DNA from 3 places in the Clostridium sp. 10cd* genome. Region 1 is predicted to be linked to each of the others. Evidence: riboswitches for the same ligand, from Rfam matches in the RefSeq annotation. Region 1 holds a riboswitch; each other region holds the start of a gene.
What was found. Region 1 has a riboswitch for FMN ahead of ACG3M1_RS15070 (ECF transporter S component). Riboswitches for the same ligand answer to the same signal wherever they lie in the genome.
Positions count from the first base shown of each region.

Region 2: another riboswitch for FMN. It lies ahead of ACG3M1_RS21360 (ECF transporter S component); the one in region 1 lies ahead of ACG3M1_RS15070 (ECF transporter S component).
Region 3: another riboswitch for FMN. It lies ahead of ribD (bifunctional diaminohydroxyphosphoribosylaminopyrimidine deaminase/5-amino-6-(5-phosphoribosylamino)uracil reductase RibD); the one in region 1 lies ahead of ACG3M1_RS15070 (ECF transporter S component).

Region 1 covers NZ_CP172347.1:3,042,981-3,046,242, forward strand. The annotation lists gene typA (translational GTPase TypA) at 1-282, shown strand, start outside; gene ACG3M1_RS15065 (hypothetical protein) at 742-1,134, opposite strand; FMN riboswitch at 1,497-1,611, shown strand; gene ACG3M1_RS15070 (ECF transporter S component) at 1,695-2,309, shown strand; gene ACG3M1_RS15075 (GNAT family N-acetyltransferase) at 2,418-2,897, opposite strand; gene ACG3M1_RS15080 (ABC transporter permease) at 2,969-3,262, opposite strand, start outside.
Region 2 covers NZ_CP172347.1:4,290,587-4,293,848, forward strand. The annotation lists gene hslO (Hsp33 family molecular chaperone HslO) at 1-344, opposite strand, end outside; gene ACG3M1_RS21355 (pyridoxamine 5'-phosphate oxidase family protein) at 532-987, opposite strand; gene ACG3M1_RS21360 (ECF transporter S component) at 1,001-1,609, opposite strand; FMN riboswitch at 1,680-1,801, opposite strand; gene ACG3M1_RS21365 (PD-(D/E)XK nuclease family transposase) at 2,148-3,047, shown strand; gene ACG3M1_RS21370 (mannitol dehydrogenase) at 3,253-3,262, opposite strand, start outside.
Region 3 covers NZ_CP172347.1:992,458-995,719, reverse strand. The annotation lists gene ribE (riboflavin synthase) at 1-516, opposite strand, end outside; gene ribD (bifunctional diaminohydroxyphosphoribosylaminopyrimidine deaminase/5-amino-6-(5-phosphoribosylamino)uracil reductase RibD) at 501-1,601, opposite strand; FMN riboswitch at 1,738-1,852, opposite strand; gene ACG3M1_RS04950 (hypothetical protein) at 1,955-2,182, opposite strand; gene ACG3M1_RS04945 (hypothetical protein) at 2,412-2,975, opposite strand; gene ACG3M1_RS04940 (DUF4230 domain-containing protein) at 3,185-3,262, shown strand, end outside.

The DNA.
Region 1 (3,262 bases):
GTCTATGAGGGAATGATCATCGGCGAATCCGCTAGAAACGTTGACATGGATGTCAATCCGTTGAAAAACAAAAAGCTGACAGCGATTCGTTCCAGTGGAAATGATGAGGCAATGCGTCTGACGCCGCCAAGAGACATGACGCTGGAGGAAGCTCTGGAATGGATCAATGATGATGAGCTGGTGGAAATCACACCGGACAGCATCCGTCTTCGCAAGAAGGGGCTGAAGCCGCATGAGCGCCGTCAGTATTATCGTGAAAGAGTATCCGATGAAGTAAAATAAACAAACAGAAAACGCCAGCATCTGGCGTTTTTTTATGATGCTTTCTGCGGCTTGCGAATACCGGACGATGCATCCAGCCTTATACAGATCCGAACAGTCTGAAAGAGAAACAGCGCTGCTGAACGCGAATACCACCAGAGGAAAGCTGCACGGTTCTTCCTTGGTCATGGGAAATAAAGCCTGAATCATAGGTATGGACCCCGGCTTACTAGGCTTTTTCTGTGCGTTCACTAATAAGAATAAAATTGGAAGAACCATGGAAACTCTGTTGATGTACCTAAAAAGGCTTTATCATAGGTTGAGGGACGCGAGGGTAGGCTGGATGTAGAGAGCTCAGACTAATCACGCAGGTGTGAATAAGCAGAGAAATGGCTGTTTCTCCCATGAACAAGAAGCTTCCCTCGGGAATCTGCCTGTATGAAAAAAACTGCCGTGAGTATGTTCCTTCGGCAGTAACTGTTACGTACGCTTGTCAAACTTTGTTTTACATTTCGGGCAGGTAATCGTAATTGTACCCCTCCCCTTCGGAACACGCAAACGCTGCTTACAGTTGGGACAGTTGTAATACTTATGTGTCTTGCGATCCTGAAATTCGCGTTTCTTTGTTCTCCATTTATTCTGAATCGGGTAGATCCACCCCATAAATTTCGCATTTTCCTGTGAGCGCTTATATGTATTTCTGCTCAAAATACGAAACCAGCACCATACGATCAGCAGCAGCGCCACATAGCCGATATATGGGATACGGAAAGCAGTGCCCAGAATCGTGATTACAAAATACAGAATCAATAACGCAAAAGACAGCTGATCCACACCGTATCTCCCGCGCATAAAATTCTGAAACCATTTCATATTTCAAAACTCCCTTCGATTGTGACATATTATATCACGTTCCCTTTCCAATTTCCAGCCTGTCGGAATTTTACGACAATATCACACAAAAAGCCCATGTTTTACCAGCTTCCCGCAGGAATTGCACAGCAATCGGAGATTGCGCCTATAGCCCACTGTGTGGAAGATGATATACAGCGTTGTGTAGTGTGAAAAGTAAACAGATGTATAACAACACAGGATATAACCGTCTTTCTCTCAATTGCTTTTTTTTACTGAGGGCTCATAAAAAGCTGACAACAGTAAGACGGAAATTACTGACATATAGTTTATGGAGCGTTTGTGTTGACGGAATGAGAAAAGACTGCTATGATATACTCGACAAAAAACTTCAGGGTCGGGTGAAATTCCCAATCGGCGGTATACCCCGCAAGCCATAAGGCAGAACCGTGTGAAACTCCGGTGGCGACAGTATAGTCTGGATGAAAGAAGTTAAGTTTTTTTCGATATGTCCCTAAAGGTTTTTGTTGAAAACCTTTTTTCTTTTGAAAAAAGGCTGACACAGACAGGAGGAATCGTATATGTCAGCATATGTTTCAACAAAAAGCAGGATGAGTGTACAAACCATCGCCAAAATCAGTATTCTGGGAGCACTGGCCTTTCTGGTCATGATGTTTGAAATCCCCCTTCCCTTTGCGCCTGATTTTTATAAGCTTGGCTTCGATGAGGTTATCGTATTGATTGGAGGATTTGCTCTTGGCCCCTGGGCAGCCGTCTGCATTGAAGCTCTGAAAATCGCATTGAATCTGCTCATCGGAGGAACCATTACGATGGGCGTCGGAGAGCTTACCAACTTTCTGATTGGTCTTTCCTTTGTACTTCCGGCCACAATCATCTATCAAAGGGATAAAACGAGAAAGCATGCCCTGTTCGGTCTGATTGCAGGAACGATCTGTATGACGATACTGGGAGGACTTCTGAATTATTTCGTAATGCTGCCGGCTTATTCCTATTTTATGAACCTGCCACTGGATCGCATTATCGAATTTGGCCATGCAGTAAATCCAAACATTAACGGATTGCTTGCACTGGTGCTGATGGCAACCACCCCATTCAATGTGTTAAAGGGTGTCCTGTGCAGCATTGTTGTCTTCTTATCTTATAAAAAGGTATCCCCGGTTATAAAGAAACAGTAACAAGCATCCGCTCGGTCTGAATTCAGATAAAGCGGATGCTTTTTTTATTATGCAAGCCATACCCTGATGGAAAGCAGCTGCTATCGATTCATGTATCAAGGGATTACTTCATCCTTTCCAACATACCAAAGGCCTACTCCTCATGCTTTTTGATGATCTTTTTGAAGTTGAGCTGGCGCTTCTCACGCACATAGCCCCTTGCTTCATAAAAGGCATGTGCCCCTGTACGTACTCGCCGGAAACAAGACGAATCATACAGACATTCTGATTTTCTGCCCATCGCTCTACCTCCGCAAGCAGCCTGCTTCCAATTCCCTGCTGCTGGTAATCCGGATGTACTGCAATTCCCAAAATATCTATCATTGGCGCTGCATACAGAATATCATAATCCTGTGCATGCACATAGCCGATAAGCTCCCGCTTTCTTTCAGCCACCACAAGGAGATGCTGCGGCATGTGTAACAGACGACGCAGCTGCTTTTGTGTATCTGACAGCGAACAGTCATAGCCTAGCACATCAGCATTCAAACACTGTAATGCAGCCGCATCCTCCTGCCGTGCAGGCCGCAGTTGAATGTGATCCTTCATGATATTTCTCCTTCCCGTTTTTATCATTGCATAGCTTCAATTCCTAAAGAAAATATTCTCAAAGCAATTCTTCAGACCTTTTGTCTGCCTGCGAAATGAAGCAGAGCATCCATAAGCAGCAAGATCAGTATAATCCATCCGGTCCATGCAAAGACACCGGTCATATCCGAGGTCAGCCTGCATAAATTCATCTGCCGTCCGATCCCCATCGGTACCTGCCCCATGATTTCCGACATGACACCCACCTTAAAGGTCAGCGAAATCCCGTTGGATAACGATGCCTGTATAGAGGAAGAAAGCAGCGGCAGATAGACACGGCGCAGCAAATACCAGCGACTCTCCGGATATAGCTGAACGACTCGCTT
Region 2 (3,262 bases), 1.2 Mb from region 1:
TTTCCCACAGCAGCTCCGACCGCCAGTTTTCCGGTATCATTGTATTGCAGCATGATATGCGGGTCACTCACAAAGCCGCGCACATGACCGTCACTGTAGGCATCTACCAGAATGGTACCGATGGGACCTCCGCCGTTGATGCGAATCGTAATCTGTTCCTGTGCTGTTTTCAGCATGCTTCCCATCATGGAACCCACAGTTAACACACGTCCCAGGGTAGCCGCACTAGTCGGCCATAAATCAAAACGTTTTCTTGCTTCCTCCGCCATATGCGTAGAAGAGCATATATAGATTCTCACATGCTCATTGCACGCAAGCGCCTTTACTAAATAATCTTTCATCATAGAAATCACTCCCTGCCTTACAGGCAACTGTAGTATACCACAAAAACCTGCAGAATGAGAAGAAAATCGACTTCGTTATACTGTTGTGTACGTTGAATGCTGCAGGCAAGGAAAAAGAGGGTGAATGTATCTGATATATAGAAAAAGGTACAGTATTATCTAATCCTGTACCCGTCGTATGCATACGTTAATCGTACGGCTTGATTTCCACTGTCTTTTTATCAAAGTCTAGGAAGATCTGAAACGCATTGCGGTTCTCATCCTCATCCCATATTTCCACGAATCGCGGGGTTACCTCAATCAGAATCTCCGTATCCTCATGGCTGTATGCATTATAGCTCTGCCACAGATATTTCTTATACAAGGCTTCAAACCTTCTTCCCGGCTCGTCCACGACAAGCCCCTTGTTTACGGCGATTCCCTCTACCTGAACGCCACCTGTGCAGAGTGCCACCTGCGGGTTTCGATACAGCTGCTGTGTCTTGCGGAAATTCTTATCGGTCTTGAAATAGATTTTTCCATCATAAAACAGACAGCTTACATTACGCACCATGACGTAATCATTAACGCTGGAGCCAAGTGCCATAATTTTGGAATCTCCCAGTTTGTGAAACAGCAATGCTACTCCTTCTTCAAATGTCATCTTCTTTTCCTCCTTACTGACGATTTGCGAATCGGTGAATCATCGGACTTATTTTCTTGTATACGGCAAAGGTAATCAGGCAGCTGATACCGTATTTTATCAGGTTAAACGGTACGATGCCCAGTATCACCATGGTAGTGACAGAATTCATCATCGAATTGACCTTGGAACAGGAAAGGATAATCTGGTCCATATTCATATCATACAGGGCAACATAGAACGGAATAATCAAATACAGATTGGTCAGCACTGCAACAAAGGTACTAACCAGAGTCCCTGCTGTCATTCCCAGCAGTGCTTCCTTTCGTGTCTTCTTGTGACGGTACAGCAAAGACGCAGGCAGTACCAGGGCAACTCCCAGCAAAAAGCTCTGCAGCTCTCCGGTAAACATGGAATTGGATCCGGAAATCACCATCTGAACCATAACACGGATAAAGACAATCAGAACACCTGCCACCGGTCCCAGAGCGAAGGCTCCGATCAGCTCCGGAATTGCGGCCAGATCAAAGCTTAGAAAGGGCGGCATAAACGGAATGGGAAAGCGAAACATCATCAGTATCGCTCCCAGTGCACCAAGCATACCGATCAGGGCAAGCCGTTTTGCACTCATGTTGTTTTTCAATTCACATCTCCTCCATTTCAAAAAAACACCTGACTACGAAAAAACTCGTCTTCAGGTGTGCGTTTACAGAAAATGTCTTTTCTCATCCGGACTTTACCGTCGGTGCCAGAATTTCGCTGGCTCAGCCGCTCATTACGCGGGTCATGGACTATCACCATCGGTAGGGAATTTCACCCTGCCACAAAGACTTGTTATTCAATTTTGAATGCAGGTCATGCGTCAACACAATCTGTATATTCATTATAGCTCATGAAACAGCATGTGTAAATAAGAAACAGAAATGTAAATTTTTTCATGTATCTGATGTAATACGCATCGCCAAGTAGAAAACAGTACAGAAAAGAAACACCGGGTTCTAGCCTGTTGCTGATAAAATATGTGAGCAACCTGCTGTTTTGTAAGGTGCTTTTCCTTTCATTCGTCTTTAGTGTATGTAGATTCCAATAAATATCAATAATTCGTGGATTATTTAGGAATTCAGCATCTTCCATACGTATATAGGGGTGTAAGGAACCCTTACAGAATGGAGGACATATAAATGTCAAATGCAATGAATCAGCTAAACTACAGTAACGATCTTTTTTTTAAGTACACCCTTTCCCGTGAGGATGAAGGCTCTGTGTACGCCCGCAACACCATTATTGAACGCGTTACCGGAATCCGGGTAAAGGAAAGCACTGTGCTCAATCCCAATCTGGATCCGGACATTATCGGAAAGAAGCGCATCATTCTGGATGTTCATGTGAAGGATGAACAAAACCGTCATTTCAATATCGAGATGCAGACCACCTACAAGGGATTAGCGGAAATGATGCGTTTTGAATTTTACGGTGCCAGAGCATTGAACAATCAGCTGAACAGCGGTAAGAAGTATAAGGATTTAAAGCCGGTATATCAGATTATTTTCATTGACGAGTATGCATGGAACAACAGAAATCTGATCAATCAGTATCAGATGCGCAATGAGCAGGGAGAGAAGGAAAGCTACTATCCGCTCATCCTTCGCACCTATATTCATATGCCGGCAATCAATGACATCGTAAGGGAGAAGGAAATACAGAGGCTGAATGACTTTGAACAGCTGGTGTATCTGTTTGAAAACAATGGAAAAAATGATATACTGAAGTCAAAGGAAAGGCTGGTGAAGGTATTCATGGACAAGTACGAGGAAATGCAGAAGGATGATGAGCTGTGGTCAACCGCAATGGCGATTCAGATGGGGGAGGCACGTTACCGCTATGGCTTGGAGGACAGCTTTGAAGAAGGAAAAAAGGAAGGAGAAGCATTGCTGTTAATAAAGCAGCTTAAAAGTAAGTATCATGAGGATTGCTCAGCCTGGCTGCTCTCTTTGAATGATGAACAGTTTGAAGCCGTATCCAACTTGATACTGGTCTGCAACACTTATCAGGAGCTGAAGAATCAGGTTATGTCAATGTAGTAATACATACAATCCCAAATAAGAAAACTGTTTTATAAGCATAAGACTTTATAAAACAGTTTTTTCATCCAACTTTCTGCCGCATCCGTATCACAGGTATTAAAAATATTGTTAAAATTACATGATGGGATGCTGCATATTTTTAACAGGTATCAGGCGCTCTGCGTTAATGCATGGAATGCTCATAGATAAGGAAATCATACACCTAGAACTCA
Region 3 (3,262 bases), 2.1 Mb from region 1:
TTTATTCTTGAGAATTGTTTGCTCCAAAGTATGAGGGATAACGGATACCGAAAAATCTGCTTTCGATACTTTTGCGACAGTAAGACTAATACCGTCAATAGCAATCGAACCTTTTTCAACAATTAGATTTAAGATTTCTCTTTGCGTATTGATTTGATACCACACCGCATTTTTGTCTCTACGCACAGACGATATTCTGCCTGTCCCATCAATATGCCCCGTAACAATGTGACCGCCCAACCTGCCATTCATAGGCATAGCTCTTTCTAAATTCACAAGGCTTCCATGTCTTAACAGGCTAAGAGCCGTTCTGTTCCATGTTTCATTCATCACATCAACTGTAAAAGATTGTCGAGTGAAACAAGTAACTGTAAGGCAGATACCATTGACTGCTATGCTGTCGCCTAAATGTATATCCTCTAATATTTTTGAAGCTTTAATGGATAGTTTACAGTTACAAGTATCTTTCTGTATTCTTTCTACTTTACCGATTTCTTCTATTATTCCTGTAAACATGGATAAATCACTTCGCTTTCTATGAAATAATCATTTCCCACTTGAGAAAAAGCATATGGTTTAAGCATAATGGCGTCATTAGGAAAAGCAACACCTTGACCACTTACAGGGCTTTTTGCACTCCCACCAAATATTTTAGGTGCTATATAAATTTGCACCTCATCAACAATCTGTTGCTCAAGAGCACTCCAATTCATTGCACTTCCACCCTCTAAAAGTAGACTGTCTATCTGCATATTTCCTAAACATTGCATTAAATTCATTAAGTCAATATGATTACCTTTTTTCTTCGTATAAATAATTTCACAACCACATTTTCTGTAAAGAGCAATCTTACTTTCATCAATAGAAGAAGTAGCGATATATGTTTTAATGTCATTCGCTGTTTTGATAATTTTTGATGTAATGGGTGTTCTTAAATCTGTATCACATACGATACGAATAGGATTTTCCCCGTTTTCTAATCGGCATGTCAGTAAAGGGTCATCTTGAATAACGGTATTCACTCCTACCATGATCGCAGTAACCTTATGCCTGAATTGATGTACTTGTTTTCTCGCTTTTTCGCCACTTATCCATTTTGATTGATTTGTATAAGTTGCTATTTTCCCGTCCATTGTCATTGCATATTTCATAAAAACATAAGGAATATGCCTTGTAACATATTTTCTAAAAACTTTGATTAACTGTTGACACTCCATTTCTAAAATTCCTATCACAACTTGAATGTTGTTTTCCTCAAGTACCTTTACACCTTTTCCAGACACAATAGGATTACAGTCTAAAGTTCCGACGACTACTCTTGTAATGCCACTTTTAATAATTGCTTCTGTGCAAGGTGGTGTCTTACCATAGTGACAGCATGGTTCAAGTGTTACATAAAGTGTTGCTCCTACAGGTGACTCCCTACAATTTTTTAATGCATTTCTCTCTGCATGCAATCCACCAAAGATTTCATGGTATCCCTGTCCTATAATTCGATTATCTTTTACAATTACTGCCCCAACCATAGGATTAGGATTGACATAGCCAGCACCTTTTTTTGCCAGTTTTATTGCTAATTTCATGTATTCTGTATCGCTCATTTTTACACCTCCAAAAAAATACATGCCTTGAATAAAATCTATCCAAGACATGCAAAAGAGGATTTATGCGATTAAAGAAAATGCTCTGAAACAATATAAAATCATTCCAGAGCACGCAAAAAAAGCATAAACTTACTTTCATCTTCTTTCATCCAGACTATACTGTCGGCTTTGGAATTTCACCAAATCATGCCTTTCGGCTCGTGGGCTATACCACCGGTAGGGAATTACACCCTGCCCTGAAGATAGTTATTCAATTACGGACAATTATAATATCTGATATTATATCTGTCAATAAAAAGTTTTTTTCTCGTTTATCCAAATACAATAATTTGCAAGCAGGTAAACACAGGTTATTTCTTAATATCCTTTTGTTTGGGAAACTCCAGATACACATCCGGTGTTATCCGTGCATCCTTCACCTGTATGTGGATATCCTTTTCTCCACAGTAGCGCAGCTTCTCCTCCAGGTCGCTTTCATCCTGTGCAAATGCACTGAACGACAGCACCTCCAGCACATCCCGCTCCATCAGCTTCCCCTTCAGTTCTCCCCAGTTATCCTCATATCTTCTTACACACATGACTCAGCTCTCCTTACTTCTCTTCTTCCTCCAGCTTCTGCCTGTTTTGTCACTGTCCTTCCCTTTACTTCTACATATTATCACATTTAAAGATTAGTGGAGATACGAAAAATACCCCTAAAAAAGGGGTTTCTAAAACGTTTAGAATACAGCATTACAAAGGCATTGAACAATTTGAAGTTGTTAACGCTCTGAAAATGATTCAAAAAAAGTGCGGAATCTCCGCACATTATATTCCCATATCCTGAATGATCAATGCCTCCAGCTTTTTCCACATCCAAATATCACTAGCAGCATCCAGAAGCATACAAATTCCGGTTCCCACAACCATAAATTCACTATGTAAATGAAATTGTACGGCAAGTGCAGCTGTAGCTGTCATCTTCGCAGCCGTAACAAGCGCAGCAATCCACCATTTTGAATATTGCAGATGCCGTATTCTACCTGTAATAATCAAATTGCTGAAAGCATGCAGAAAGGTGACAAAGGCCAGAACAGCCGGCAGTGTGTCATAAACCTCCTCCGGATTCGTCAGCATCCACACCCCCAGAAAGCTGACCAGCAGACACTCTACCAGGGATAGTAGTGAAATCAGAAAACGCTCGTCCTCCTCCAGAAATAAAATAAGCTGCGGTACACCCTGAAACAGCAGCATAACGCCTCCGATAAACGTCATCAAATCAGGACTAACCGGATACAGAAGCATAAACATTATACCAAAGCAGCTCCACATCAATGATTGATACAGACCATTCCATTTTAGTCTATGTACATATTTAATAGAAAAAAGCATACGATCCCTCCATGCGTATCCCTATGGTATCACGAACAGATAGGAAAAGAAAGCTTGTACTGCAAAAAAGACATAAGAAATTTTCACCGGCATTCATAATGAAGCTGCGGGCTAAACACAGGTTCGGCAGAAAGAAAAATGTAAGAATATCGCATATAGGCTTCATCTGTCAAATATGATATAATTTTACCTATAGCGGGAGGTAGAGAATGAAAATACTGGATACCCTTGGGAAAACAAAGAAAGCTATTGGCGGCGTTGTGGCCATCTGTATACTGGCTGCGGTC